3 regions of the Lentzea sp. NPDC042327 genome follow, and region 1 is predicted to be linked to each of the others. Evidence: riboswitches for the same ligand, from Rfam matches in the RefSeq annotation. Region 1 holds a riboswitch; each other region holds the start of a gene.
The links. A riboswitch is a leader RNA that binds a small molecule or an ion and turns the genes downstream of it on or off. The one in region 1 is predicted to bind glycine.

Region 1 (9,530 bases):
CCCATCGGCACGCGCGACATCGACTCGACGCCACCGGCCACCACCAGGTCCTCGAACCCGGACGCGACCTTGGCCGCCGCGAGGTTCACCGACTCCAGGCCGGAGGCGCAGAACCGGTTGAGCTGCACACCGGCGGGACGCTGGTCCCACCCGGCGGCCAGCACCGCCGCGCGGGCGATGTCACCGCCCTGCTCGCCGATCGGGGACACCACGCCGAACACGACGTCGTCCACCGAGGAGGTGTCCAGGGAGTTGCGCTCGGACAGCGCGCGCAGGACACCGGCGGCCAGCTCGACGGGCCGCACGCTGTGCAACGACCCGCGCTTGCCCTTGCCGCGCGGCGTGCGCACCGCGTCGAAGATCAAGGCTTCGCTCATGGCACCCACGCTAAGCCCGGCTCCTGACGCTGGCCATGACCGTGGAGGGTGACCGATTAGCTCAGGAGGAGCTCCATGTGCTCGGGTTCGTCGCAGTCGATGAACCCGAGCCTCCCGTAAAGCCTGCGTGCGGGCAGGTTGTCCTCGTACACGCGCAGCCGCACGACCTTCCAGCCCTCGTCCGCAGCCCACGCCAGCACGCCGTCCACCAGCGCCTCCCCGACGCCGCGGCCGCGGTGGGAGCCCCTGACCCACATCGAGCAGAGGTGCAGGCCGGTGGGCTTCGGCGTGGCACCGACCAGCCCGACCGGCTCCGGGGCGAACGCGATGAGCCTCAGCCCCCGCTCGACGGCCTCCCGCCAGTCGTCCTCGGTGAACGCCTGCTCGTGAGCCAGCGCCGACCCGAAGCCGCCGGGGTCGGTGGCCAGCGCCTCCAGCCGCACGTCACGCCACACCCGCCAGTCGTCCTGGCTGACCCGGTGAATCCGCACACCGGGCAGTCTGACCGACCGAGGTGGTTTTTTCGCTCAGTTTTTCGGGTGACGGGCAGGCGCGGCGGTCATGGCGTCGGCCACCCGCCGGTGGTTTCGTTGACCGCATGGCAGAGCGTCGATCGCGGTGGATGGACAGCGACCTGGACCAGTTGCGCCAGCTCGCGCGCACGTTCATGGAGAAGGAGGTCGTGCCGCACCAGGAGCGCTTCGCCGAGCAGAAGCAGGTCGACCGCGACCTGTGGACCAAGGCGGGCGAGCTCGGGTTGCTGTGCCTGAGCATCCCCGAGGAGTACGGCGGCGGTGGCGGCACGTTCGCACACGAGGCCGTTCTGCTCGAAGAACAGGCACGTGCCGGCGACAGCTCGTGGGGCAACAGCGTCCACAGCGGCATCGTGGCCCACTACCTCAACTCCTACGGCACCGAAGAGCAGAAGCACCGCTGGCTGCCCAAGCTCGCGTCCGGCGAGTACGTCGGCGCGATCGCGATGTCGGAACCCGGCGCGGGCTCGGACCTGCAGTCCATCCGCACGAAGGCGATCCGCGACGGCGACGAGTACGTCATCAACGGCTCCAAGACCTTCATCACCAACGGCGTGCACGCCGACCTCGTGGTCGTCGTCGCGAAGACCGACCCCGGTCAGGGCGCGCAGGGCATCTCGCTGCTCGTGGTCGAGCACGACATCCGGCGCGGCCGCGTGCTCGACAAGGTCGGCATGAAGGGCCAGGACACCGCCGAGCTGTTCTTCGACGACGTCCGGGTGCCCGCGGAGAACCTGCTGGGCGGCCAGGAGGGCATGGGCTTCGTCCAGCTCATGCAGCAGCTGCCGCAGGAACGCCTCATCATCGGCGTCGCCTCGATCGCGGGCATCGAGGCCGCCGTCGACGTGACGCTGAAGTACGTGAAGGAGCGCACGGCGTTCGGCAAGGAGCTGATCAAGTTCCAGAACACCCGCTTCAAGCTCGCCGAGTGCGCCACCGAGGCGGCCGTGACCAGGGCGTTCATCGACGAGTGCGTCGAGAAGCACCTCAAGGGCGAGCTCGACGTGCCGACCGCCGCTATGGCGAAGTACTGGGCGAGCGACCGGCTGAGCCGCGTCGTCGACGAGTGCCTGCAGCTCTTCGGCGGCTACGGCTACATGAACGAGTACCCGATCTCCCGCGCCTGGACCGACGCCCGCGTGCAGCGGATCTACGGCGGCACGAACGAGATCATGAAGGAAATCATCGCGAGGTCGCTGTGAGCGGGCCGCTCGCGGGGCTGAAGGTCGTCGAGCTCGCGGGCCTCGCGCCCGCGCCGTTCGGCTGCATGGTGCTCGCCGACCTCGGCGCGGACGTGGTCCAGGTGCACAAACCGGGCGCCCACCCGGCGGTCCCCGGTGACTTCCTCGGCCGCAACCGGCGCTCGATCGCGGTCGACACCCGCACGCCCGAGGGCGCCGAGCTGGTGCTGACCCTGGTCGAACGCTCGGACGTGCTGGTCGAGGGCTTCCGGCCGGGCGTCACCGAACGGCTCGGCATCGGGCCCGCGCAGTGCCTGGCCCGCAACCCGCGCCTCATCTACGGGCGCATGACCGGGTGGGGCCAGGACGGGCCGCTGGCCGACCGGGCCGGGCACGACATCAACTACATCGCCGTCGCGGGCGCGCTGGAACCGCTCGGCCGGGCCGGCGGGCCACCGTCGTTCCCCATCAACCTCCTGGGTGACTTCGGCGGGGGAGGGCTGCTGCTGGCCCTCGGCGTGCTCGCCGCGCTGTACGAGAGGGAGCGGTCCGGGCGCGGCCAGGTCGTGGACGCGGCCATGGTCGACGGTGCCGCGCTGCTCACCACGTTCCTGCACGGCATGCGCAACGCGGGCATGTGGTCCGGTGGCCGCGGCGAGAACATGCTCGACGGCGGGGTGCCGTTCTACGACGTCTACGAGGCCGCGGACGGCAGGTACGTGGCCATCGGCGCGCTGGAGGAGAAGTTCTACGCCGACCTGGTGCGCGTGCTGGGGCTGGCGGACGCACCGTCGCGCAACGACCCGGCCCGGTGGCCTGAGCTGCGCGAACACATCGCGGCGGCGGTCAGGACCCGCACCAGGGACGAGTGGGCCGACCTCGCGCGGGACACGGACGCCTGCCTGGCGCCGGTGCTGACCCCCGCCGAGGCGGCGGAGCACCCGTTCACCGCGGAGCGCGCCACCTTCGTGGACGTCGCCGGTGTGCGGCACCCGGCGCCGGCGCCCCGGTTCGACCGGACCCCGGCGGCGGTTCCGACCCCTCCGGTGCCGGTCGGGGCGAACACCGCGGAAGTGCTCGCGAACATGGGTGTGGCGGAAGACCGAATTGCGGAACTGCGGCGGGCTGGAGCAATTGCGTGAACGGTCGGAGGCGCATTAATGACGACACCACGCCGTGACGGAGCGTGATGCCGGGCATTCGGCATCCGGGTGAGGCCCGGTGCACCTGTGTCTTGTCCAAGCTGTGGGATTCGAGGGTCCTCGCGCTCACCTCGTGCCCAGGACATCGGCGCTGGAAACCGGCGGCTTTAGCCGCCATTCGAGTGACAACAGGCCCGGTGCAGACGTGCGGTGGCGGTGGATCCGCCGCCCTGCCTGGCGTGGTGGTTGTTCATCGCACGGGTGAATGAGGGAGCATGTCGGGTGACACGGGCGGTTCGCCGCCCCACCTGTGAGCGACATGGACGGAGAGGGACCTGTGAACCTCAAGAAGGTGCTGGTGCTGGCGGGCGTCGCGCTGGTGCTGTTCCTCCTGATCACCCAGCCGGAAGAGTCCGCGTCGGGGGTCCAGACGGCCCTCGGCTGGCTGCGCGAGGGTGCGGAGTCGATCATCACCTTCGTCAGGAGCCTCTTCGGGACGGCCACCCCCGTCGCCTAGTGACCCTCGGTGATCCTCGGCCCTCCGCGTTGAGCCGGACGGGTGGAATGAGGCCAATCACGCACTGGTAACGGGTGTTCTGGCGATTCAGGGTCTGGCGATTGTCAGACCTACCGAATACCTTCCGCTGCAATGGCCGATCCCCGACCGACGAGGAGGCATGGATGGTCGAGGACTCCGGGGTCCACGAGCTGTTGCAGCAGTGGGCGGCTGAACGGTCTGACGACGCAGAGATGCAGGAGGTGAACCGGATCAAGAACGCGTGGCTCGCGGAGGCTCCCCCCTCGGCGCCCGGCATCCCCGTGCAGCGGGGAGGCAGGAGTGGGCCGCGTGGCTTGGTCAAGGTCGACTCGGCGGATCCGGCCTACGTGGCCGCGATGCGCAAGCGGGCGCCGGAGGCACCCGAGGCACTGCTCGCCGCCGCGGCGAGCTACTGGCAGCTGGTGGGCGACGTCGCCGAGGCCGAGCAGTGGTGGGACGCGGGCATCAGCCCGCTGGACCAGCGCGCGCTCGACTACCGCGCCGCCGGCCTCACGCCTGCCGACCTCGGAAGGCGCCTGGGACCGATGACGGTTCTCCAGCACCTCCGCCGCGGTTCGGCCGCGGCCTGGTGCGTTGCTCGTCTGCAGAGGCAGCGCCGGGACGGCGTGGCGTAGGAGAAGCGGGCTGTCGAGGCATCGGCAGCCCCGAAGTTCACTCGCAAACGGGCACGCGCGCTCCCGTGGCGCGCTACCCCTCACGGGTGGCCTCCTGACAGGAGGCCTCACCCCAGTAGTGTGGAGGTCGTGCGCGGCCTCCTTACTCCCCAGCGTGTGCTGATCGCGCTCGCCTGTCTGGCGGCGCTGGTCCTCTGCTGCGGGCTCGCGTGGTGGCAGTGGCAGCGCTTCGAGTCCGCGAGCGGCACGTTCCAGAACCTCGGGTACGTGCTCCAGTGGCCGCTCTTCGGCCTCTTCCCCCTCTTCATGGTGTGGCGGTTCCGCCGTCTCGCGCGCCAGCGCCGTGACGAGGCTCTCTCCGCACCGGAGCCGGTTGCACCCCCCGTCGCACCGGTGACTACCGTTGACGCCGTCAAACCCGCGCCTGTCGAGCACTTCGACGACGAAGAAGACGCGGAGCTCGCGGCCTACAACCGCATGCTCGCGGACCTCAACGCGCGGGACGGTCGTTGAGCGAAGGCGGGCAGATGAAGGGTGCGTTGACCCGGTTCCGGGTCATGGCTTACGTGGTCGGTGTCTTCCTGCTGCTGCTGGTCGTGGCGATGGTGCTGAAGTACGCCGCCGGCATGGACCAGGCGATGAAGGTCGTCGGCCCGATCCACGGGTTCCTCTACGCCATCTACCTGGTGCTTTCGGTCGACCTGGCGCTGAAGCTGCGCTGGTCCATCAAGGGCACCGCGCTCGTGCTGGTCGCGGGGACGATCCCGTTCCTGTCGTTCTGGGCGGAGCGCAAGGTGGTGGAGAAGACTGCTCAGGGCGTGCCGCTGTGACGTTCGGCCTGCTAGCGTCTGGGGCAACCAACTGAACACGGCCGTCGATGTCGCGCGGGAGAGCTCCCTTCAGCGGGAGCGCCGAAGGAGCAACTCCTCCCCGGAATCTCTCAGGCACAGATACCGCACGACGAAGGCAACTCTGGAAAGCAGGCTCATCAGGAGCCTCGCCCACGGTGCAAGTCGCTCCGGCGACGAAGCTCTCAGGCTCATGACAGAGGGGGAGGCTCGCTCTGGTGAGGAGTCTCCGGTGGACCGTGTCATTCTTCTGTTGCCTCAGCCGGCCTGGCCCGGCTCTTCGGCGCACCCTGGAGGAGCGTTCTGATGTCCCGCCTCACGCCACTGAACGCTGAGCACGAGTCGCTCGGCGCGATGTTCACCGACTTCGCGGGCTGGAAGATGCCGCTGCGCTACTCCAGCGAGCTGGCCGAGCACCACGCCGTGCGCACCACCGCCGGCCTGTTCGACCTCACGCACATGGGTGAGATCGTGCTGACCGGGCCGCAGGCCGGTGCCGCACTCGACTACGCGCTGGTCGGCCACATCTCCGCGCTCGCGGTCGGCAAGGCCCGCTACACGATGATCACCCAGGCCGACGGCGGCGTGGTCGACGACCTGATCGTCTACCGGCTGGGCGACGAGGAGTTCATGGTCGTCGCCAACGCCTCGAACGCCGCCGTGGTCGCCGAGGCGCTCGTCGAGCGGGCCGCCGGGTTCGACACCGTCGTCACGGACAGGTCCACGGACTACGCGTTGATCGCGATCCAGGGCCCGAAGTCGGTGGAGGTCCTGGCCGGGCTGACCGACACCGACCTGTCGACGGTGAAGTACTACGCCTCCTACCCCTCGAAGGTGGCCGGGGTGGACGCGCTGCTCGCGCGCACCGGCTACACCGGCGAGGAGGGCTTCGAGCTGTTCGTCGCGCCCGACGACGCCGCCGCAGTGTGGACGGCGCTGCTGGAGGCCGGGCAGCCGCACGAGCTCAAGCCGTGCGGTCTCGGCTGCCGCGACACGTTGCGCCTGGAAGCCGGAATGCCGTTGTACGGCAACGAGCTGACCACCTCGCTCACCCCGTACCACGCGGGTCTCGGCCGGGTCGTGAAGCTCGACAAGCCGGGCGACTTCGTCGGCCGCGAGGCGCTGACCGAGGTGTCCGAGTCCGATGTGGACTCCGTGCTGGTCGGCCTGAAGACCCCCGAGCGCCGCGCGCCCCGCCACGGTTACGCCGTGCTGAACGGCGACGAGGTCGTCGGCGAGGTGACCTCGGGCGCGCTGTCGCCGACCCTGGGCTACTCGGTGGCGATGGCCTACGTGAACCGGGCGAGCTCCGCGCCCGGCACCCCTCTGCTGGTGGACGTCCGCGGCAAGAAGCAGCCGGTCGAGGTCGTCGCACTTCCGTTCTACAAGCGCGCCAAGTAGGGAGATCCTCCAGATGTCCGACCAGTTCAACGCCTCCCTCGCGGAGTACGACCCCGAGGTCGCGCAGGCCGTTGCGGCCGAGCTGGCGCGCCAGCAGGGCACCCTCGAGATGATCGCCTCGGAGAACTTCACGCCGGTCTCGGTGCTGCAGGCCCAGGGTTCGGTGCTGACCAACAAGTACGCGGAGGGCTACCCCGGCCGCCGCTACTACGGTGGCTGCGAGCACGTCGACGTCGTCGAGCGCCTCGCCATCGAGCGCATCAAGTCGCTCTTCGGCGCCGGTTTCGCCAACGTCCAGCCGCACTCCGGCGCCCAGGCCAACGCCGCCGCGATGTTCGCGCTGCTGCAGCCCGGCGACACGATCCTCGGCCTGGACCTCGCGCACGGCGGTCACCTGACCCACGGCATGCGCATCAACTTCTCCGGCAAGCTCTACAACGTCGTGCCGTACCACGTCTCCGACGGTGACGGCCGCGTCGACATGGCCGAGGTCGAGCGCCTCGCCACCGAGCACCGCCCGAAGCTGATCGTCGCCGGCTGGTCCGCCTACCCGCGCCAGCTGGACTTCGCCGAGTTCCGCCGCATCGCGGACTCGGTCGAGGCCTACCTGATGGTCGACATGGCGCACTTCGCGGGCCTCGTGGCCGCGGGCCTGCACCCCTCGCCCGTCCCGCACGCCCACGTCACGACCACGACGACGCACAAGACCCTCGGCGGTCCGCGCGGCGGCGTGATCCTGTCGAACGACGCCGACATCGCCAAGAAGATCAACTCGGCGGTGTTCCCCGGCCAGCAGGGCGGTCCGCTGGAGCACGTGATCGCCGCCAAGGCCGTGGCGTTCAAGCACGCCGCGTCGGAGGAGTTCGCCGACCGCCAGCGCCGCACCCTCGACGGCGCCCGCATCCTCGCCGACCGCCTCTCGCAGCCCGACGTCGCGCAGGCCGGCGTGAAGGTGCTGACCGGCGGCACGGACGTGCACCTGGTCCTGGTCGACCTGGTCAACTCCGAGCTGGACGGCAAGCAGGCCGAGGACGTGCTGCACCGGATCGGCATCACGGTCAACCGCAACGCGGTCCCCAACGACCCGCGCCCGCCGATGGTCACCTCGGGTCTGCGCATCGGCACCCCGGCACTGGCCACCCGCGGCTTCGGCGAGGGGGACTTCACCGAGGTCGCCGACGTGATCGCCGAGGCCCTCAAGCCGGGCGCCGCGATCGACGAGCTGCGCGCCCGCGTCGAGGTGCTGGCCGCGAAGCACCCGCTGTACTCCACGCTCTGACCCTGCGGCAACGAAGGGGCGGCACCGGACCTCCGGCGCCGCCCCTTCGCCGCCTGTTCGAACGTCACGCGGGGGCCCCGCGTTTCCCTGTGGGGAACGCGGGGCCCCCGCGTGACGTGAAAGACCACTCGATCGGGTGAGAGCGGAACGACGGGAACCCCGGCCCCTTCCCCAGGGCCGGGGTTTCGCGTGTCAGGGTGTCGTGTGTGTCAGGTGGACCGTCCTAACGGGATGGTCGTTGCAAGGGGACTAGGCCGCGGGCACCGTCACGCCGGGGGGAAGGCATTCGACGTTGCGCTTGCCGTCGGGCTGGATCACGAACCAGGTGTTGCCGACGCCCTGGCCTTTCCAGGCACCCGGCTTCGGGTCCTGCGAGTAGGCGTAGAGCGCCCAGCCGTCGATCGCGACCTGCTTCTTGCCGTCAGCGCGGGTGATCAGCGAGACGAGCTTCGAGTCGATGCCCTCGACCTGCGGGATCGTGTCCGACAGCAGCGGCGGCCACGTGATGGCGCACTGGCCGTTGCAGTTCGACTTGCCTTCCGGCTTCGGGGTGTCCTTGTCGAAGCGGTACATCGTGCGGCCGTCGCCGTCCTGGACGACCAGGCCCATCTTGTCGACCGGCTTGCCGACCAGCTTCAGCGAGCTGACCGGTGCGGCTGCGGGGGGCTGCTGCGCGGCCGGGGTCTCCGGTGCCTGCTGCTGAACCGGGGTCTCGGGCGCCTGAGCGGGTTCCTGGAGCACCGGGGGCTGACCCACGTCGCCGTAGTCACCGAGGACGCCCAGGTCGGTTTCGGTCTGTGCCACCGGCTTCGAGTTCGTGCCACTTCCCGTGGCGCTCCAGACACCAAGACCCAGCACAACTGCCAGTCCCGCGGCGAGCCCGATGGCAATGCGGTTACGTCGGATCACACTCATGTCCTCCTTGTCCGTCGTTCGCTCTACCGGGCCATACGGGCGTGGTTGCGTCTCGGTTCAGAAACGAACCGAACCTCTTGCCGTCCCGAACGTCAGGCGGAGCCGGTTTCGCAGGAGGTGCAGGATGGTCGTCGCTGGTCAGCTGGCAGGAGTGGCGGAACGGGTGCTGGGTGCGCCGCTTCTGATCGGGATTCGGGCGTGGGACGGGAGCGTGGCCGGCCCACAGGACGGGACCGTGCTCGTGCTCCGCTCCCGCGACGCGCTGCGCCGGCTCGTGTGGAGCCCGAACGAGCTCGGGCTCGCGCGGGCGTACGTGAGCGGCGAGCTCGACGTGGAAGGCGACCTCGCGGCCGGGCTCTCCCAGGTCTGGGGGCTGGTGCGGCGCGGTGTCACGCGCAGGCCGAAGCTCACCGAGGTGGTGCGGCTCGCGCTGGACCTCAAGGTGGTCGGGCGCAACCCGGACGCGCCGAAGGAGGAGGCACGGCTCAAAGGCGCGCTGCACAGCAAGAAGCGGGACCGGGACGCGATCTCGCACCACTACGACCTGAGCAACGCCTTCTACCGGCTCGTGCTCGACCCGAGCATGGCCTACTCGTGCGCGTACTTCACCGCCGAGGACGAGGAACTGGAGCAGGCGCAGCACAACAAGCTCGACCTGGTGTGCCGCAAGCTCGGCCTGCA
Region 2 (9,530 bases), on a different contig from region 1:
CCTGCAGACCCACGCCGAGGACGGCGGCGACCACTGACAGCACCACCAGCCGCGGGTGCTGCCAACACGCCGCCACCAGTCGGCGGACCCAGCCCTGTTTCACACGGATGAGGCTACGGACCGGGTCTGACAATCGTGATAACCGCAGGTCAGGTGATGTCCTTGGACTGGGTCGCCGCCCAGCCGCCCGCGAAGACCACGCCGGCCCACGCCACGAACACCAGTCCCGACCACCACCAGTCGAGCGCGCCGGACGCACCCGCGATGGCGCGCAGCACGTCCTCGATCTCCGGCGGCACGACACCGGCCGTGGACAGGAAGAGGTCGACCGCGACCGACCCGGTCAACCCGTTGATCGACCCGTTCGGCAGGAACCCGATCACCGACGGCACCTCGAGGTAGGCGAGCACGAAGTGCAGCACGTTCTCGATCACCAGGAAGTACAGGATCAGGATCACGACCGAGCCCGCGACGTTCGGGATCAACGCCCCGACGCCGACGCCGAACATCGTCATCAGGATCGACGACAGCACGCAGACCAGCGTGAGCATCGCCCAGCCACCCGCGTCCGGCAGCTGTCCGGAGTTCGAGGTGAGCACCACGCCCAGCGCGATGAAGGCCATGATCGCGAGGCCGTAGATCGCGCCCCACAAGATGTAGACCAGCATCTTGGCCAGCATCGCCTGCATCCGCGACGGCGCGGTCAGGAACGTCGTGGTGATCGTCCGCCGCTGGATCTCACCGGACACCGCCAGCGCCCCGAAGATCAACGGGAAGATCGTCGACACGTTGATCGCCCGCGCGATGCCGAAGAGCGAGATCTTCCACTGGTCCGGCGTCACGCCGAGGAAGTCCGACACCTCGTCCACGTCCGACGACGACGCGAGGTCGACGAAGAACTGCCCGAGCAGACCGGTCGCGAGCCCCCAGCCCAGCGCCAGCACGGCGGTCGGGATCAGCAGCCCCCACCACAGCCCGGTCGTGGTCGTCTTGCGGAGCTCCGCCTGTACGAGGTTGCCCATCAGGCCCAACCACCCTGTTGCTGTTGCTGCTGCTGGTACGGCGCCGGCGCGTACCCGGCGTACTGGCCACTGGTGAGCTGGAAGAACAGCTGTTCGAGGTCGACCTGCTCCTCCTGGATGCCGTAGATCGACACGTTCGCCTGCAACGCCGTGTCCGCCACGTACTTGGCGTCCACACCGGACACCGCGAGCCGCCCGTCCGGCAGCTGCTCGACGTGCACGCCGGCCGTGCGCAGGGCGGTCGCCAGCGAGTTGACGTCCGACGGCTGCACGAGGACGCGCTTGCGCTGCGACTGCCGCAGCTGGTCCAGCGGGCCGTAGAACATCGTCTGCCCGCGCGAGATGATCACCACCTGGTCGACGGTCTGCTCGACCTCCGCCAGCAGGTGGCTGGAGATCAGCACCGTGCGCCCCATGCGCGCGTAGGACTGCAGGAACGTCCGCAGCCACGCGATGCCCTCGGGGTCCAGGCCGTTCGCGGGTTCGTCGAGCACGAGCACCTGCGGGTCGCCGAGCAGCGCGGTGGCCAGCGCCAGCCGCTGCTTCATGCCCAGCGAGAACCCGCCGACGTTGCGGTCCGCCGCGGACGCGAGGCCGACGAGTCCGAGGACCTGGTCGGCCTGCGCGTCCGGCACGCCGATCGCCGCCGCGTACACGCGCAGGTGGTTGCGGGCCGTGCGCGCCGGGTGGAAGCCCTGCGCCTCCAGCACCGCGCCCACCACGCGGCCGGGCTGGCCGAGCTGGTGGAACGGCCTGCCGTTGATCGTCGCGATGCCACTGGTCGGCTTCACCAGTCCCAGCAACATGCGCAGGGTCGTCGTCTTCCCCGCGCCGTTCGGGCCGAGGAAGCCCGTCACGCTGCCGGGTGACACGGTGAAGCTCAGGTTCTGCACCGCGGCGACCGAACCGAACTGCTTGGTCAGGTTCTGCACCGCGATGAGGCCGCTGCCGTCATGCATGCGGCCCATCCTGCCTGATGGTCAGTCGGGCAACGCGTGCTTTGGCCGCGACACGACCGGCGCGCGGTGCACCACCTGCGGTGCGTCGGTCAAGATCGGCAGCTCGGGCGTGGGCTCGGCGGGGGTCCGCGGGGGCACTTCGGCGATCGCACCGGATCGGGTGAACGGGTTGCGCAGCGGCCCGCGGCGTTCCCGGTGCGGCAGCCCCTCTCCGATCAGGTGCCGGTGTGCCGTGTTCCAGACCTGGCACGGCCAGCGCCGCCTCCACCGCAGCCGGCTCGGGCACGTCCGGCACCGGCCGTCCTCGTCGGGCTGGTGCAGTGTGAGCAGCAACCGCCAGCCGTCCGCCAGGCGGTGGATCTCGGTGCGGGCCAACGGGACCAGCGCCTCGGCCGCGCCCTGCTCGGCCACCTCCTCCAGCAGCGCCAACCGGTGTAGCACCGCGTCGCGCAGGACCTCGTCCATCACATCTTCGCCGAGGCCTGGTCGAGCAGGGAGCCGAGCCGGCGCGTCTGGGTGGCGGACATCACAGCGGCCTCGCCCGGCGGTGCGACCAGCAGAACCCGGTCGTTCTCCACCAGAACGGTCATCGACCTGTCTCGACCGAACGGGTCGTGGCAGTGGATCCAGCCCTGTGGTTCAGCCATGGAATCTCCCTTCGAGGGACACCCGACTCCTGCTTCATCGGCCGTCGGCCCTGCTCGGCGCACCGGCAGCGGGGGATTTCACTCGTTTGCCGGATGAGCGGGACACGGGCGGTGGTCTGGTCGAGGCAACTTTTGGGTCGCGTTTCGGCGGGGGTGCTGGGCGCCACCGCCGAAGAGCCGCTATATTTGGTCCCGGCGGCCCCGCTCCCAGTGACCCCCAGGCTGGTTGAGCGCGGCCGCCCTTTATTTTTCCCACTTCTTCCCTCTTGTTCAGAAAAACCCCCTTGCGCCCTGCGGTCTCGTACGCTGTAAGTTGCTCGTACACCGTAAGGGGGAGGTTTTCATGAGTGCGACCACGACAGAAACCGTCGGCGTGCAGCCACATCCGCAGCGCTGGGCCGTGCTCGGCGTGCTCTGCCTGTCCGTGATGGTCGTGGTGCTGGACAACACCGTGCTGAACGTGGCGATCCCGTCCATCTCCACCGGTCTGGGCGCGAGCACCGCCGACATCCAGTGGATGATCAACGCCTACTCGCTGGCGCTGGCGGGCCTGCTGCTCACGACCGGCTCGCTGAGCGACCGGTTCGGCCGCAAGCGGGCGTTGCTGGGAGGGCTGGCGCTGTTCGGCGCGGGCAGTGCCGTGGCGGCCTGCGCGGGCTCGTCCGAGGCGCTGATCGCGGCGCGGGGGTTCATGGGCGTCGGGGCGGCGTTGCTGATGCCCGGCACGCTGGCCGTGCTGATGCAGCTGTTCGACGAGGAGGAACGCCCGAAGGCCATCGGCATCTGGGCAGCGGTCACCAGCCTCGGCTTCGCGGCCGGTCCGGTGATCGGCGGCGCGCTGATCAAGCACTTCTGGTGGGGCTCGGTGTTCCTGATCAACGTGCCGGTGGCGCTGCTCGCGATCGCGGCGGTGGCGTTCCTGGTGCCGGAGTCGAAGGACCCGGCCGTGCGCAGGCCGGACGTGCTCGGCTCGGTCCTGTCGATCATCGGCATGGTCTCGCTGGTGTACGCGGTGATCTCGGTGCCGGAGAACGGGTTCGGCTCGCCGCAGTTCGGCGTGCCGCTCGCGCTGGGGCTGGTCGCGATGGCCGTGTTTGCGTGGTGGGAGCGGCGCACCACCGACCCGATGCTCGACCTCGGGTTCTTCGCCGACCGCCGGTTCACCGGTGCCGTGGCGTCGGGCGTGCTGGCGGCGTTCGGCATGGCCGGCTCGCTCTTCCTGCTGACGCAACACCTCCAGGGCGTGCTCGGCTACAGCCCGCTGGAGGCGGGCCTGCGCGTCGCGCCGATGGCGATCGCGTTGCTCGTCACCAGCAACACCCTCGGTCAGCTCGTGCTGAAACTGGGTGCCGCCAAGGCGATGCTGCTCGGCATGACGGTCGTCGCGGGCGGCGTGGTGCTGCTCTCGATCGGCACCACCTACCCGCCGACGCTGGCCGGGCTGGTGCTGATCGGCGTCGGTGTCGGTGTGGCCCAACCGGTTGCCGTCAACGCGCTGATGGGCGCGATCCCGCCGGAACGCGCCGGCATCGCCTCCGGCCTGTCGTCCACGCTGACCGAGCTGGGCTCGTCGTTCGGCATCGCGATCCTCGGCGCGCTGCTGTCCGCGCGGTTCGTCGCCGCGCTGCCCGACGGAGTGCCGGGACGGTCGCTGTCGGAGGCGCTGCACAGCGGCGCGGACCTGACCGTGGTGCGCGAGGCGTTCTCGTCGGGCATGAGCGTCAGCCTGGTGGCCGGCGCCGTGTCCGTGTTCCTGGGAGGTGTTGTGGCGAGCGTGCTGCTGCGGCGTGCCTAGTATCGAGCCGTGGACAGCGTGTGGTTCGGCAAACCCAGGCCGGCGAGCGGCCAGCACCTCGGCCTGAGCCGGGAGGCCATCGTCCGCAAGGCGATGGAGGTGCTGGACGAGCACGGCCTGGCGAAGCTGTCCATGCGCAAGCTCGCCGCCGAGCTGGGCGCGGCCCCGATGTCGCTGTACTGGCACGTGCCCACCAAGGACGCGCTCATCGAGCTGTGCCTCGACGAGATCTACGGCGAGTTCCCGCGCCCGGCCCCCGGCGCCGCGTGGGAACCCGCGCTGCGCGAGATGATGCACGCGTTCCGCCGTCTTGCGCTCGCACACCCGTGGTGGGTGCGCGGCATCGGCGAGTTCACCACCATCGGTCCCAACGCCGTCGCCATGGCCGACGCGATGCTCGAACCCATGCGGGCGGCCGGCCTGACGATGGTCCAGGCGTCGCAGGCGATGTCGGCGGTGTCGAGCTTCGTCGTCGGGTACACGACGGCGGAGGCGAACTTCCGCAGCCGCGGCGGCCACGACGAACCGCCACCGGACCTCGGCCGGATCGCGGACCTGTACCGGGAGAAGCACCCCCGCTACGTCGAGATGCTGGACCAGCAGGAGCTGTGGTCGCTGGAGGGGCAGTTCGAGTTCGGGCTGGACTGCGTGATCGACGGGGTCAAGGCGCGGGTGGCCGCGCTGCGGTGACCGCGAGGAGGCGCGCCCGTGAAAGGCGAAACCCCCGCAGCGTGCTCCGCGTGCGGGGGCTCCTCCATCCGACTGGCTCTCAGACCACGGACTCCAGCGGCGTGTGCACCAGGCCGGTCGCCTCGGCCACCGGGCCGTTGGTCAGCTGACCGGCGTGCGCGTTGAGGCCCAGGGCGAGCGAACGGTCGTCCTTCAGCGCCTTCTCCCAGCCCTTGCCGGCCAGCGCGACCGCGTAGGGCAGCGTCACGTTGGTGAGCGCGTAGGTGGAGGTGCGGGGGACGGCGCCGGGCATGTTGGCGACGCAGTAGAACACCGAGTTGTGGACCTCGTAGGTCGGCTCGGCGTGCGTGGTGGCGCGCGAGTCCTCGAAGCAGCCGCCCTGGTCGATGGCGATGTCGACGAGCACCGAACCCGGCTTCATCTCCGCGACCAGCGCGTTCGAGACGAGCTTCGGGGCCGCGGCACCCGGCACCAGGACGGCGCCGATGACCAGGTCGGCCTCGCGGACGGCCTGCTCGATCGCGAACGAGTTGGACGCGAGCGTGCGCAGGCGGCCCTGGAACTGGGCGTCGATCTGGCGCAGGCGGTCGACGTTGGTGTCGAGGATCTGCACGTCGGCGCCCATGCCGACGGCGATGGTGGCGGCGTTGACACCGGCCACACCGCCGCCGATCACGACAACGCGGGCCGGGGCGACACCGGGGACGCCGCCGGGCAGCACGCCGCGGCCACCGGAGGGCTTCATCAGGCTGAACGCGCCCACCTGCGGGGCGAGGCGGCCCGCGACCTCGGACATCGGGGCGAGCAGCGGCAGCGAGCGGTTCGGCAGCTGCACCGTCTCGTAGGCGATGGCCGTGGTGCCGGAGGCCAGCAGGGCCTCGGTCAGCGGCTTGTCGGCGGCGAGGTGCAGGTAGGTGAAGAGGGTCTGGCCGGAGCGCAGGCGGGGGTACTCCTCCGCGATCGGCTCCTTGACCTTGAGGACCAGGTCGCCCTCGGCCCAGACGTCGTCGGCGGTCGGGAGGACCTTCGCACCCGCGGCGAGGTACTCCTCGTCGGTGATCGCGGAGCCCAGACCGGCGCCCTGCTCGACGTACACGTCGTGGCCCCGGCTGGTCAGCTCGTGGGCCCCGGCCGGCGTGAGGGCGACGCGGTACTCGTGGTTCTTGATCTCGCGAGGAACGGCGATCCGCACGATGACTCCTCCGTTTCGGCTGGCTGCTATCTCACAATGTGGGGCAGCCGGGAGGTCATGTCACTGTGCGGGTTGCACTGTTCGGGACCAGGCCGGTTGTGCTGCTGGGACAAAGCGACCTGCGCCACGCCTGTACCGGTCCCGCGTTGACACCCGGTGGCGGGCCCACATAGCGTTCCCACCGGAACTGAATAACGGCCGCGGTGCCCCTGACGGGCACCAGAACCCGGGTGGGAGAGACCTCGACGAGCTGGTCGGGGCGCCGAAGGGGCAAGCTCCCGCACACTCTCAGGCAGCAAGACCACTCGGGGTAGGCAACTCTGCACGGCGGAGGGGGCGCACGTTTCCTGCCCGTCATCTGCCAGAGGAGTCGCCGTGGAGTTCCCCGAGAACCTGCTCTACACCGCCGAACACGAGTGGGTCGACTGGACGCCGGGCACCCAGGACCCGTTGACCTGCGGGATCACCGAGTACGCCGCGGACGCGCTGGGTGACATCGTCTTCGTCCAGCTCCCCGAGGTCGGGGCCGAGGTCGTCTCCAACCAGGTCTGCGGCGAGCTGGAGTCCACCAAGTCCGTCAGCGACCTGTTCTCCCCGGTCACCGGCGAGGTCCTCGAGGTCAACACCGCCGTCGTCGACGACCCGGCGATCATCAACACCGACCCGTACGGCGCCGGCTGGCTGTTCAAGGTGCGCGTGGACTCCGCGGAGGACCTGCTCACCGCGGCCAAGTACGCCGAGCTCACCTCGGACTGACCCGCTCGCACCCACCACGAAGGACTGATCAGTGGCGATCAGCGTTTTCGACCTGTTCTCCGTCGGCATCGGGCCGTCCAGCTCGCACACCGTCGGCCCGATGCGCGCCGCCGCCATGTTCGTCGAGAAGCTCGGTGCCCGCGCGTCCGAAGTGGACCGCGTGCACGTCGAGCTGTTCGGCTCGCTCGGCGCCACCGGGCACGGCCACGGCAGCCCCAAGGCCGTGTTCCTCGGCCTGGAGGGCAACCTCCCGGAGGAGGTGGACCCCGCGGCCGCCGCCCACCGCGTCGAGGAGATCGTCGCGAGTGGACGGCTGCGGCTCGGCGGCACGCACGAGATCGGCTTCGCGCACGACCGCGACCTCGTCATGCACCGCCGCAAGTCGCTCCCGTTGCACCCCAACGGCATGAGCTTCGAGGCGTTCCGCGGTGACGAGCCGGTCGAGCACGCCGTCTACTACTCGATCGGCGGCGGCTTCGTCGTCGACGAGAACGCGTCCGGCAGCGACCGCATCAAACCCGACTCGACCCCGCTGCCGCACCCGTTCCTGACCGGCGACGAGCTGCTCGCGCGCTGCCGAGAGACCGGCCTGTCGATCAGCGAGATCATGATGGCCAACGAGCTGTCGTGGCGCTCGGAGGAGGAGGTGCGGGCCGGGCTCCTGCACATCTGGCACGTGATGCAGGAGTGCGTCGAACGCGGCTGCACCGAGCAGGGCATCCTGCCCGGCGGTCTCAAGGTCCGCCGCCGCGCCGCCGAGATGCGCAAACGGCTGGAGGGCGAGCACTTCGTCACCGACCCGCTGCGCGTCATGGACTGGGTCACGCTCTTCGCGCTGGCCGTCAACGAGGAGAACGCGGCCGGCGGCCGGGTCGTCACCGCGCCGACGAACGGCGCGGCCGGCATCGTGCCCGCGGTCCTGCACTACTACACCAGGTTCGTGCCCGGTGCGAACGACGACGGCGTGGTGAGGTTCCTGCTCACCGCGGGCGCCATCGGCGTGCTGTTCAAGGAGAACGCCTCGATCTCCGGCGCCGAGGTCGGCTGCCAGGGCGAGGTCGGCTCCGCGTGCTCGATGGCCGCCGGTGGTCTCGCCGAGGTCCTCGGCGGCACCCCGGAGCAGGTCGAGAACGCCGCCGAGATCGCCATGGAGCACAACCTCGGCCTCACCTGCGACCCGATCGGCGGCCTGGTGCAGATCCCGTGCATCGAACGCAACGCCGTCGCGTCCGTCAAGGCGATCACCGCGGTGCGCATGGCGTTGCGCGGCGACGGCTCGCACTTCGTGTCGCTGGACAAGGTCATCAAGACCATGCGGGACACCGGCAAGGACATGTCGGTGAAGTACAAGGAGACGGCGCGCGGCGGTCTCGCCGTCAACGTCATCGAGTGCTGAGGCCGGTCAGGGCCTGGCGTCGTACCGGCGCTGGGCCTCGATCACGTCCGGCATCCGCGACTCCAGCAGCACGATCAACGCCATCAGCTTCTCCGCCGTCTCGCGCCCGAGCGGCGTGAGGCTGTAGTCGACCCGCGGCGGGTTCGTCGGCTGCGCGTCGCGGTGCACGAGCCCGTCGCGCTCCAGCGCGTGCAACGTCTGGGACAGCATCTTCTCGCTGACGCCGTCGACCCGGCGGCGCAGCTCGTTGAACCGCAGCGACCCGTCGACCAGCGCGCTCAGCGTCAGGCTGCCCCACCGGCCGGTGACGTGCTCCAGCGTGGGACGTGACGGGCACGCCTTCGCGAACACGGTGAACTCCATGTCCGCGAGGGTACCCCATTGCACTTACGAAAAGTTAGTGCTCGCTCGGACGGCAGGCCCGCACACAGCGCGTGTGCGGGCCTGCCTGCTCAGAACGGCCAGTCGGCGTCGCGCCCCGCCTCGATCAGCGGAACCGCGCGGAACGTCGCGTCCGTCAGGCCGCCGAACTCGTGCCGGTTCCCCGTGCCCGACGCGAACGCCCCCTGCCGGTACCCGCCCAGGTTGAACCCGTAGACCGGCACGTGCCGCGGCACGACGTCGTCGACCCCGGCACCGCCCGGCCCGGCGACCGTCTGCATGTCCGAGATGATGAACACCCGGTCGTGCCCTCGGTACGAGCTCTTCAGCGCACCGATGACGTCGGTGCCGTGCCCGACCTCACCGACCCTGCCCAGGAACCGGTCGACCTCGCTGATGACCGACGCCCCTCGCCGCAGCTCGTGGCGGAACACGCCGGTCGCGAACCCGTGGACGTCGACCTGCTCGCCCTTGGCCCCGAGCGCCACGCCGAACACGGCCGCGGCCTTGGCCGGCGTGACCTTCGAACGCGCCGAGTAGCCCGTGCAGGTCATCGACCCCGAGGTGTCGATCAGCACGAGCGACCGGCCCGGCAGCGCCGGCAGGTTGCCCAGCGACGCCTGCAGCGCCCGGTCGAGCGCGTGGCCCCAGCGCAGGCTCGGCGCCGCCTCGTACGCCGAGAGGAAGCGGAA
Region 3 (9,530 bases), on a different contig from region 1:
TCGGGGCGGTGCTCACGCAGCTCCGCCCCGAGTTCCACCGTGCAGTGCTGTTGCCGTCTTCTCCACTGTTTTGCGCCATTGAGCAGTTCGCCGCGCTCCGCAGGAGTTTTCCTGCGTCGAGCCCGAACGCACTCGTGCGCTGACCGCCTTTGCGCGGAACTCCTCCCGGTTCGCCGTGCTTTCCGGGAATCGGCCGGCCTCTTCCGCTCGTTGTACCCGGTGCGGGGAAGAGCGGGTTCGAGCGGCCATCGTCTTGATCACGTTCTGCCCGCAACGATTGAGCACACGGCCCGCTTGGCGGGTAGCGTCGAACGCGTGTGCCGGGGGATGCTCGGAGACGTTCCGGGTACTCCCCAACGAGTCAGAGGGAGGCGAGACCCGATGAGCGAGATGCGTGTCGTGGGCGTCCGGGTGGAGCTGCCCCAGAACCAGCCGATCCTCCTGCTGCGCGAAACCGAGGGTGAGCGGTACCTGCCGATCTGGATCGGCTCGGTCGAGGCCACCGCGATCGCGCTGGAGCAGCAGGGCGTGCGACCGGCCCGCCCGCTCACCCACGACCTGCTCAAGGACGTCATCGGGGCGCTGGGCCGCAACCTCGAACAGGTGCGGATCACCGACCTGCAGGAGGGCACGTTCTTCGCCGAGCTCGTGTTCGACGGCGACGTGCGCGTGTCCGCCCGCCCGTCCGACTCGGTGGCCCTCGCGCTGCGCGTCGGCGTGCCGATCCACGCGGAGGAGTCCGTGCTGGCGGAGGCCGGTCTGATCATCCCGGACGAGCAGGAGGACGAGGTCGAGAAGTTCCGCGAGTTCCTCGACTCCGTGTCTCCCGAGGACTTCCGGGGCGCCGACACCTGAGTTCCCCCGACTGTCGCTGACCGTCTTGTTCGGACCCGGCGCCGATCGGTGGGGTGTCCCTCGATCGGACTACTTTCCGCACATCATGGCCGCTAAACAATCACTAAACGTCACCTGAACGTCCTAGTTCGGGTGACGGTGCGGACCCCCGCCTCAGGTTGGGGGCCAACACTCCCCGCGCGTCGCGTTGACCTGCCCTCGGAGCGGTCTTACCGTCGAACTCGAGTGGACGTCGCCGGTCTGCGCGAGTGGACCAGGCGGCTTGACGGCCCCGACTTTCGTGGCCGTTGGCGAGGGGAGGCAGGCGTGGTCGAGGAAGCGCCCTTGCGGGCCGAATCCGGGCAGCAGGGTGAGCTGTTCCCGGACTCCTCGCTGCCGGACGAACTCGTCGGCTACCGGGGACCCGCGGCGTGCCAGATCGCCGGGATCACCTACCGGCAGCTCGACTACTGGGCCAGGACCGGCCTGGTCGCGCCGACGGTGCGGATGGCGCACGGCTCCGGCAGCCAGCGGCTCTACTCCTTCAAGGACATCCTCGTCCTGAAGGTCGTGAAGCGGCTGCTGGACACCGGGGTCTCGCTGCAGAACATCAGGGTCGCCGTCGACCACCTGCGCCGCCGCGGCGTGCAGGACCTGGCGCGGATCACGCTCTTCTCCGACGGCACGACCGTCTACGAGTGCACCTCCCCCGAGGAGGTCGTCGACCTGCTCCAGGGCGGGCAGGGCGTGTTCGGCATCGCGGTGAGCGGTGCGATGCGGGAGATCAGCGGGACCATCCACGAGTTCCCGGCCGAACGTGCGGACGGCGTGGAAATCGCGCCGATGACCGAGGACGAGCTGACCCGCCGCCGCCGGGAGCGCGCGACCGGCTGACCCGCTGTCGCCGGCTCAGCCGGTCCCGTCGCTGAGACGTAGGTCGCGTCGGTGGGGACTGGCGGGCCTGCCTGCGGGTACTCTTCACGGGTAGTCGCTGAACTCAGGCGGGAGAGACCGGGTGCTGCACCCGGCGCCGAAGGAGCAAGTTCCTCCCCGGGAACCTCTCAGGCACCCAGGACCGCGTGAGCGAGACGCCTCTGGAAAGCGGATCTCTCGAGATCCCGCCGACGGTGAAAGCCCGCTCTCGTGGCGGGTGAACCTCTCAGGCGCCCGATGCCGGGTACGGACAGAGCGGGGAGGGCACCAGGACACGTGTGCCCGCAGCCCCCCGGAGGCGTTAGATGACGCAGGACCGCATTCCGCTCGCCGCTCTCGAGCACGGCACCCCGTTCGCGGACCGGCACGTCGGCCCGCGCCCCGCCGAGCTCGCCCGCATCCTCGACGTGATCGGTGTCGGATCGCTGGAGGAGCTGGCGCAGCACGCGGTGCCCTCGTCCATCCACGAGCGCGACCTGGTGCTGGACCTGCCGGCGCCCGCCACGGAGACCGAGGCGCTGGCCGAGCTGCGCGCGCTCGCCTCCCAGAACCGGCCGATGACCCAGATGATCGGCCTGGGCTACTACGACACCGTGACGCCGGGCGTGATCCTGCGCAACGTCCTGGAGTCGCCCGCCTGGTACACCGCGTACACGCCGTACCAGCCGGAGATCTCGCAGGGCCGCCTGGAGGCGCTGCTGAACTTCCAGACGATGGTCGGCGACCTGACCGGCCTGCCGATGGCCAACGCGTCCATGCTGGACGAGTCGACCGCCGCCGCCGAGGCCATGACCCTGGTGCGCCGCGCGGGCAGGGCGAAGTCGAACAAGTTCGTCGTGGACGCCGACACGCTGCCGCAGACGCTGGCCGTGATCGAGACCCGCGCCGAGCCGCTGGGCATCGAGGTCGTCGTCGCCGACCTGTCGCAGGGCATCGAGGGCCTGGGCCTGGGCGGTGACTTCTTCGGCGTGCTGCTGTCCTACCCCGGTGCGTCCGGTGTGGTCCGCGACCAGGCCGCGCTGGTGGAGGAGATCCACGCCGCCGGCGCGCAGGCCGTCGTCGTCGCCGACCTGCTGGCGCTGACGCTGCTGCGCCCGCCCGGTGAGATCGGCGCGGACGTCGTCGTCGGCACCACCCAGCGCTTCGGCGTGCCGATCGGCTTCGGCGGCCCGCACGCCGGCTACATGGCCGTCCGCTCCGGCCTGGAGCGCCAGCTGCCCGGCCGCCTCGTCGGCGTCTCCGTCGACGCTGACGGCTCGCTGGCCTACCGCCTGGCGCTGCAGACCCGCGAGCAGCACATCCGCCGCGAGAAGGCGACCTCGAACATCTGCACCGCGCAGGTGCTGCTCGCCGTGATCGCCTCGATGTACGCGGTCTACCACGGCCCCGAGGGCCTGCGCGCCATCGCGACCCGCGTGCACCGCCTGGCCACCGTCCTCGCGACGGGCCTGTGCGAGGCCGGTCTCGACGTCGTGCACGGCGAGTTCTTCGACACCGTGCAGGTGCGCGTCGAGGGCCGTGCCGCCGAGGTCGTCGCGAAGGCCCGCGAGCTCGGCATCAACCTGCGCCTCGTGGACGCCGACGTCGTGGCGGTCGCTTGCGACGAGAAGACCACGCGTGCGCACGTCGTCGCCGTGTGGGAGGCGTTCGGCGTGACCGGGTCCGATGTGGACGCGATCGACACCGACACCGCCGACGGCATCCCGTCGGACCTGCGCCGCACCTCGGACTACCTGACCCACCCTGTGTTCCACGCGCACCGCTCCGAGACCGCGCTGCTGCGCTACCTGCGCGCACTGTCCGACAAGGACGTCGCGCTGGACCGCAGCATGATCCCGCTCGGCTCCTGCACGATGAAGCTGAACGCGACCGCGGAGATGGAGTCCATCACCTGGCCCGAGTTCTCGACGCTGCACCCGTTCGCGCCGGTCGAGGACGCGAAGGGCCTGCTGACGATCGTGTCGGACCTGGAGGCGTGGCTGGCCGAGGTCACCGGCTACGACGCCGTGTCGCTGCAGCCGAACGCCGGCTCGCAGGGCGAGTTCGCCGGCCTGCTGGCGATCCGCGCCTACCACCGCGCCAACGGCAACTCCGCCCGTGACGTCTGCCTGATCCCGTCGTCCGCGCACGGCACGAACGCCGCGTCCGCCGTCATGGCCGGCATGCGCGTCGTCGTCGTGAAGTGCGACGACAAGGGCAACATCGACATGGGCCACCTGCGCACCACGGTCGCCGAGCACGCCGACGACCTGGCCGCGATCATGATCACCTACCCGTCGACCCACGGCGTGTACGAGGACACCGTCCGCGAGGTCTGCGGCCTGGTCCACGACGCGGGCGGCCAGGTGTACGTCGACGGCGCGAACCTCAACGCGCTGATCGGCCTGGCCCGCTACGGCAAGTTCGGCTCGGACGTCTCGCACCTGAACCTGCACAAGACGTTCTGCATCCCGCACGGCGGCGGCGGCCCCGGCGTCGGCCCGATCGGCGTGAAGTCCCACCTCGCCCCGTTCCTGCCGAACCACCCGCTGCAGCCCACCGCGGGCCCCGAGACGGGCGTGGGCCCGATCTCCGCGGCCCCGTGGGGTTCCGCGTCGATCCTGCCGATCTCGTGGGCGTACGCGCGCATGATGGGCGGCGACGGCCTGCGCCGCGCGACCCTGACCGCCGTGGCCGCGGCGAACTACGTGGCGCGCCGCCTGGACGAGCACTACCCGGTCCTCTACACCGGCGAGGGCGGCTTCGTGGCCCACGAGTGCATCCTCGACCTGCGCCCGATCACCAAGGCCACCGGCGTGACGGTCGACGACGTGGCGAAGCGCCTGGCCGACTACGGCCTGCACGCCCCGACCATGTCGTTCCCGGTCGCCGGCACCCTGATGGTCGAGCCCACCGAGTCCGAGGACCTGGCCGAGATCGACCGGTTCATCGACGCCATGATCGCCATCAAGCGCGAGATCGACCGCGTCGGCGCCGGCGAGTGGCCCGTCGAGGACAACCCGCTGCGCAACGCACCGCACACCGCGGCCTGCGTGACCGTCGGCGAGTGGGACCACCCGTACACCCGCGAGGAGGCCGTGTACCCGGCCGGTACCGGTGCTCCGAAGATCTGGCCGCCGGTCCGCCGCATCGACGGCGCGAAGGGTGACCGCAACCTGGTCTGCTCCTGCCCGCCCCTCGAGGCCTACAGCAGCTGATCCACACCGCGGAGGAGGGGCGCACCCAGGGGTGCGCCCCTCCTCTCATGCTCCGACCGGACAGGTCTCGTCGCCGCAGTTCTCCTGCTCGGTGATGCCCGGCCTGGTGAGGTCGTGCTCGAACGCGAAGTGGAAGCAGTCCGGGTGCATCCGCTCGAACAGCTCGAAGTCCTCCGGGGCCAGCTCCACGGCCTCACCGCACCGCTGGCACGTCTGTTCCTCTGCCACGGTGGAATGGTCTCACCCGCGCCGGGCGAACAGCACCGCGCCGTCCTCGCCGAGCAGCCACTGCGCCTCGACCGCGAACCCGGCGTTCCGCAGCCACGCCGCCACCCGCTCCGGCCGGCGCAGGTGGACGTGCACGCGCATCGGGTGCCCGCCGTAGCCCCGCGTCTTCAAGTTGGTCCGGTCGCCGACGTGGAAACCCAGCTGCAGCAGCCCGCCCGGCCGCAGCGCGTCCCGGAAGTGCCCGAGCACCACCGGGACCAGCTCGTCCGGCACGTGGATCAGCGACCACCAGGCCAGCACCCCGCCGACCCGGTCGCCGAGCGGGTCGGTCATCGACCCGACCTCGAACCGCAACCCGGGGTGGTTCCGCCGGGCGAGCGCGACCATGGCGGGGGAGAGGTCGATCCCGAACGCGTCCGCGCCGAGCCCGTGCAGCAGTGCCGTGACGTCGCCGGGGCCGCAGCCGACGTCGGCGACGGGACCGTCCACCTCCTCGGCGAACAGCCGCAACGCCGCCCGCAGGTGCGGCATCCCGTCCAGCAGGCCGCGCGTGTAGTCGGCGTAACTGGCGGCGACCGTGTCGTAGGACTCGCGGGTGTCTGCCAGCCAGTCGGTCACGCCGGGAACCTACTCCTCGAACGGCTCCGCGCGGTGCCTTCCGGACAACGCCAGCGACGAGATCCACGTGTCCGGGTCACCGTCCCAGTCCATCGCCCTGATCTGGTCCACCGACCGCCGCCCGCCGATGGCCCGCATCAGCTCGAACGACGTCGTGCGCAGCGTCCCCTCCGGCTCGCCGTGCCCGAGCACGCGGTCGCCGTGCTCCAGCACCACCCGCAGCGCGGGCACGTCGTTCTCCCGCATCCGCTGGTCGAGCTGCTGCAACGGCCGGGTCAACGCCGCACGCACCACCTGCGGGTCCCGGTCGCCGGGCACGCCCAGCGCGGCGCGCAGGTCGTGTTCGTGCGCCACGACCTCGGCGATCAGCACCGAGCCCATGGGCGTGTCGAAGAGCGGAGCGGCCAGCTCCCGGTTCGCGTCCCACTCGGCGAAGGCGTCGTCGAGCGAGTTGCCGCGGCGGTCGCGCACCTGCCGTTCACCCCACTCGCCGGACTCGACACCGTCGAACCGGCGGTCCGCGAAGTCGCGCAGACCGCCGGCCAGGTGCGCCACCACGTCCTTGACCGACCAGCCGGGAGTCGCCGCGACGGGCGTCTGCGGGTCCCGGCCGCGCACCAGCTCGGTGATGCGCTGCTGGGCGGCGTCGTAGACGGGGGCGTTGGTCATGGGCTCAGACCTCGTACTCCAGCGCGTAGGTGCCGCTGCCATCCTCCGCCCAGTCCACGGTCACCGCACCTTTCGCGCCGAGGAACCGCCCGGTGCCGTCGACGACCTCGATCGACCCCTCCACAGCGGACCGGTAGGCGCCGACGTGCCGCAGCACCAGCGTGCCCTCGTCCGTGGTGACCTCCTCGATCGCGGTCGTCCACGCCACGTCGTCGCCGTAGTACATGAGGTACCGGCAGCTGCCCGTACCGCTGATGTCGCCCGCGTACCCGAACTGGACGTGCGCCTCGGTGAGCTTGCGGCCCTCGACGTCCCGGTAGGACCGGCCGTCCCAGGTCTTCTCGTCCCAGCTCTTCACTTCGATGGTTCCGGTTGCCTTCATGGACCCCACCCTGCTGGCAGAACCTGACAGTTCATGTCAGGTTTGTGGCATGAAGTCGAGCCGGCTCATCCAGGTGCTCCTGCTGCTCCAGTCCCGCGGCCGGATGACCGCCGACGAGCTGGCGGCCCGGCTGGAGGTCTCGCCCCGGACCATCTACCGCGACGTCGAGGCCCTCGGCGCCGCCGGCGTCCCCATCTACGCCGACCGCGGCCCGGCCGGCGGCTACCGGCTCGTCGACGGCTACCGCACCCGGCTCACGGGACTGACCTCCGGTGAGGCGCGGTCGCTGTTCCTCACCGGCCTGCCCGGTCCCGCCCAGGAGCTGGGCCTCCAGGAGTTCGCCGCCGCGGCCCAGCTCAAGCTCCTCGCCGCGCTGCCCACCGAGCTGCGCGCCAGGGCCGAGCAGATCCGGCAGCGGTTCCACCTGGACACCCCGACGTGGTTCCGCGGCGACGAACCGACCGCGCACCTCGCCACCATCGCCGACGCCGTCTGGGAGCAGCGCCGCGTCCGCATGACCTACCGGCGGTGGGGGCAGCAGACCGTCACCCGCGAGGTCGACCCGCTCGGTCTCGTCCTCAAGGCGGGCACCTGGTACTTCGTCGGCAGCCTGCGCACCTACCGGGTGTCGCGGGTGCTGGAGCTGGAGGTCCTGGACGAGACGTTCGACCGGCCGGACGACTTCGACCTCGCCGCCTTCTGGGCCGGGTGGTCCGAGGAGTTCGAGGCCCGCATGTACGGCGAACGCGTCACCGTGCGCATGACCAGTGCCGGTCTCGACAAGGCGCGGTACCTGCTCAGCGGCCACCAGGCCCAGGTCGTCGCACAGCTCGCACCGCAGCCGGGGGAGGAGTTCGGCTTCCCGACCGAGTCGCTCCGGCACGCCCTGCCCGACCTGCTCAAGTTCGGCCCCGACGTGGAGGTCGTGGCACCCGACGAGCTGCGCCGCGAGGTCGTGGCCGCGATCGAGGCGATGCACCGGCTCTACAACGGTGCGAAGCTACCCGCATGGTTCCGCTGATCTCGCTGAACAACGGAGTACGGATCCCCCAACTCGGCTTCGGCGTCTTCCAGGTGCCGGAGGACCAGGTGGCCGGTGCGGTCACGACCGCCATCGAGGCCGGCTACCGCAGCATCGACACGGCCGCCGCCTACCGCAACGAGTCCGGTGTCGGCGACGCGATCGCGGGCGTGCCGGACCTGTTCGTCACGACCAAGCTGTGGAACTCCGACCAGGGCTACGACTCGACGTTGCGCGCGTTCGACGCGAGCACGCGCCGCCTGCGGCGCGACGTGCTGGACCTCTACCTCATCCACTGGCCGACCCCGCGGCGCGAGCTGTACCCGGAGACGTGGCGCGCGCTGGAGCAGCTCTACGCCGACGGCCGGGTGCGGGCCATCGGCGTCTCCAACTTCCACACCCGCCACCTGCAGCGCCTCTTCGACGAGTTCCCGACCACCCCGGCGGTGAACCAGATCGAGCTGCACCCGTTGCTGCAGCAGGAGGAGATGCGCAAGGTCCACGTGACCCACCGCATCGTCACCGAGGCCTGGTCACCGCTCGCCCAGGGTGCGCTGCTGGGCCGCCCGGAGATCACCGGCCTGGCCGAGAAGTACGCGAAGACCCCGGCCCAGATCGTGCTGCGCTGGCACGTCCAGCTCGGCAACGTCGCGATCCCCAAGTCCGTCACGCCCTACCGGATCAGGGAGAACATCGACATCTTCGACTTCGAGCTGGCCCAGGACGACATGACCGTGATCGCCGAGCTCGACAACGGCACCCGCACCGGCCCCGACCCGGACCGCTTCAACGTCGCGTGACCGCACCGGCCGCGCCACCGGTGTCCCCGGTGGCGCGGTTCACCCGGCCGTGCGCAGCCCGTCGAGGTAGAACCGCAGGAACCGCCGCCACCGGTCCGGTTCGGTGTCGACCGACTCCCTGATCACCTGCGACATCGCCCACGTCAGCGTCACGAGGTCCGCGAGCTCGAAGTCCGCGCGCAACACCCCGGCGTCCTTGGCGCGCTGGATGATCCGCTCCGCGTGCCCCATGCCGCGCCCGCACGCGCTGGTGGCCTCCTCGGACGGCACCAGCCGCCGGGCGATCGCGTCGTTCAGCCCGTGGTCCTGCGCCTGCAACGCCACCGTGCCCTCGACGAAGTCCGCGAAACCCCGCCACGGGTCGGGCGCGGCCAGCGCGGCCGCGCCGATGTCGTCGAGCACCGCCAGCCGGCTCGGGAAGATCGAGTCGATGAGCACCTGGCGCGTGGGGAAGTGCGCGTAGAGGGTGCCGATGCTGACCTGGGCCCTGCGGGCGATGTGCTCCAGCGCCGCATCGAGCCCTTGCTCACCGAACACGTCGACGGCCGCCGCGAGCAGCTTGGCGCGGTTGCGGGCGGCGTCCGCGCGCAGGGGCCTGGTTGCCATGGCGGCATTCTACAAACGCCCTCTAAGTCGAGCCTCCCCTCGACTTCTGTGATACCGTCACTCCCACAAGTCGAGGACACCCTCGAATTAGCCGGAAGGTGCAGCTCATGTCCCTCGCAGCAGTCATCGGCGTCGGCCCCGGTCTCGGCATGTCCATCGCGCACCGGTTTGGACGAGAGGGCCACGACGTGGCCCTGGTGTCCCGCACCGACACCCGGCACAGCCGCTACCTCGCCGAGCTG

Region 2: linked by a shared signal. The riboswitch ahead of gcvH (glycine cleavage system protein GcvH) and the one ahead of gcvT (glycine cleavage system aminomethyltransferase GcvT) in region 1 are both predicted to bind glycine.
Region 3: linked by a shared signal. The riboswitch ahead of gcvP (aminomethyl-transferring glycine dehydrogenase) and the one ahead of gcvT (glycine cleavage system aminomethyltransferase GcvT) in region 1 are both predicted to bind glycine.

What each region holds. Positions count from the first base shown of each region.
Region 1 covers NZ_JBEZBX010000005.1:116,816-126,345, reverse strand. The annotation lists gene AB0A63_RS14410 (acetyl-CoA C-acetyltransferase) at 1-377, opposite strand, end outside; gene AB0A63_RS14405 (GNAT family N-acetyltransferase) at 434-868, opposite strand; gene AB0A63_RS14400 (acyl-CoA dehydrogenase family protein) at 976-2,112, shown strand; gene AB0A63_RS14395 (CaiB/BaiF CoA-transferase family protein) at 2,109-3,233, shown strand; gene AB0A63_RS14390 (hypothetical protein) at 3,571-3,750, shown strand; gene AB0A63_RS14385 (helix-turn-helix transcriptional regulator) at 3,915-4,406, shown strand; gene AB0A63_RS14380 (hypothetical protein) at 4,536-4,919, shown strand; gene AB0A63_RS14375 (DUF3817 domain-containing protein) at 4,934-5,236, shown strand; glycine riboswitch at 5,282-5,372, shown strand; glycine riboswitch at 5,373-5,464, shown strand; gene gcvT (glycine cleavage system aminomethyltransferase GcvT) at 5,561-6,655, shown strand; gene glyA (serine hydroxymethyltransferase) at 6,669-7,934, shown strand; gene AB0A63_RS14360 (hypothetical protein) at 8,184-8,738, opposite strand; gene AB0A63_RS14355 (cyclopropane-fatty-acyl-phospholipid synthase family protein) at 8,974-9,530, shown strand, end outside.
Region 2 covers NZ_JBEZBX010000009.1:141,642-151,171, forward strand. The annotation lists gene AB0A63_RS23790 (ABC transporter ATP-binding protein) at 1-103, opposite strand, end outside; gene AB0A63_RS23795 (hypothetical protein) at 150-1,022, opposite strand; gene AB0A63_RS23800 (ABC transporter ATP-binding protein) at 1,022-1,981, opposite strand; gene AB0A63_RS23805 (hypothetical protein) at 2,003-2,446, opposite strand; gene AB0A63_RS23810 (hypothetical protein) at 2,446-2,628, opposite strand; gene AB0A63_RS23815 (MFS transporter) at 2,972-4,423, shown strand; gene AB0A63_RS23820 (TetR/AcrR family transcriptional regulator C-terminal domain-containing protein) at 4,433-5,113, shown strand; gene ald (alanine dehydrogenase) at 5,193-6,305, opposite strand; glycine riboswitch at 6,527-6,619, shown strand; gene gcvH (glycine cleavage system protein GcvH) at 6,681-7,061, shown strand; gene AB0A63_RS23835 (L-serine ammonia-lyase) at 7,093-8,457, shown strand; gene AB0A63_RS23840 (helix-turn-helix domain-containing protein) at 8,464-8,820, opposite strand; gene AB0A63_RS23845 (TROVE domain-containing protein) at 8,910-9,530, opposite strand, start outside.
Region 3 covers NZ_JBEZBX010000006.1:359,624-369,153, reverse strand. The annotation lists gene AB0A63_RS18585 (bifunctional nuclease family protein) at 382-855, shown strand; gene AB0A63_RS18580 (MerR family transcriptional regulator) at 1,162-1,728, shown strand; glycine riboswitch at 1,827-1,922, shown strand; gene gcvP (aminomethyl-transferring glycine dehydrogenase) at 2,073-4,964, shown strand; gene AB0A63_RS18570 (hypothetical protein) at 5,010-5,192, opposite strand; gene AB0A63_RS18565 (class I SAM-dependent methyltransferase) at 5,205-5,810, opposite strand; gene AB0A63_RS18560 (maleylpyruvate isomerase family mycothiol-dependent enzyme) at 5,820-6,479, opposite strand; gene AB0A63_RS18555 (DUF3224 domain-containing protein) at 6,484-6,861, opposite strand; gene AB0A63_RS18550 (YafY family protein) at 6,911-7,882, shown strand; gene AB0A63_RS18545 (aldo/keto reductase) at 7,870-8,682, shown strand; gene AB0A63_RS18540 (helix-turn-helix domain-containing protein) at 8,722-9,288, opposite strand; gene AB0A63_RS18535 (SDR family NAD(P)-dependent oxidoreductase) at 9,396-9,530, shown strand, end outside.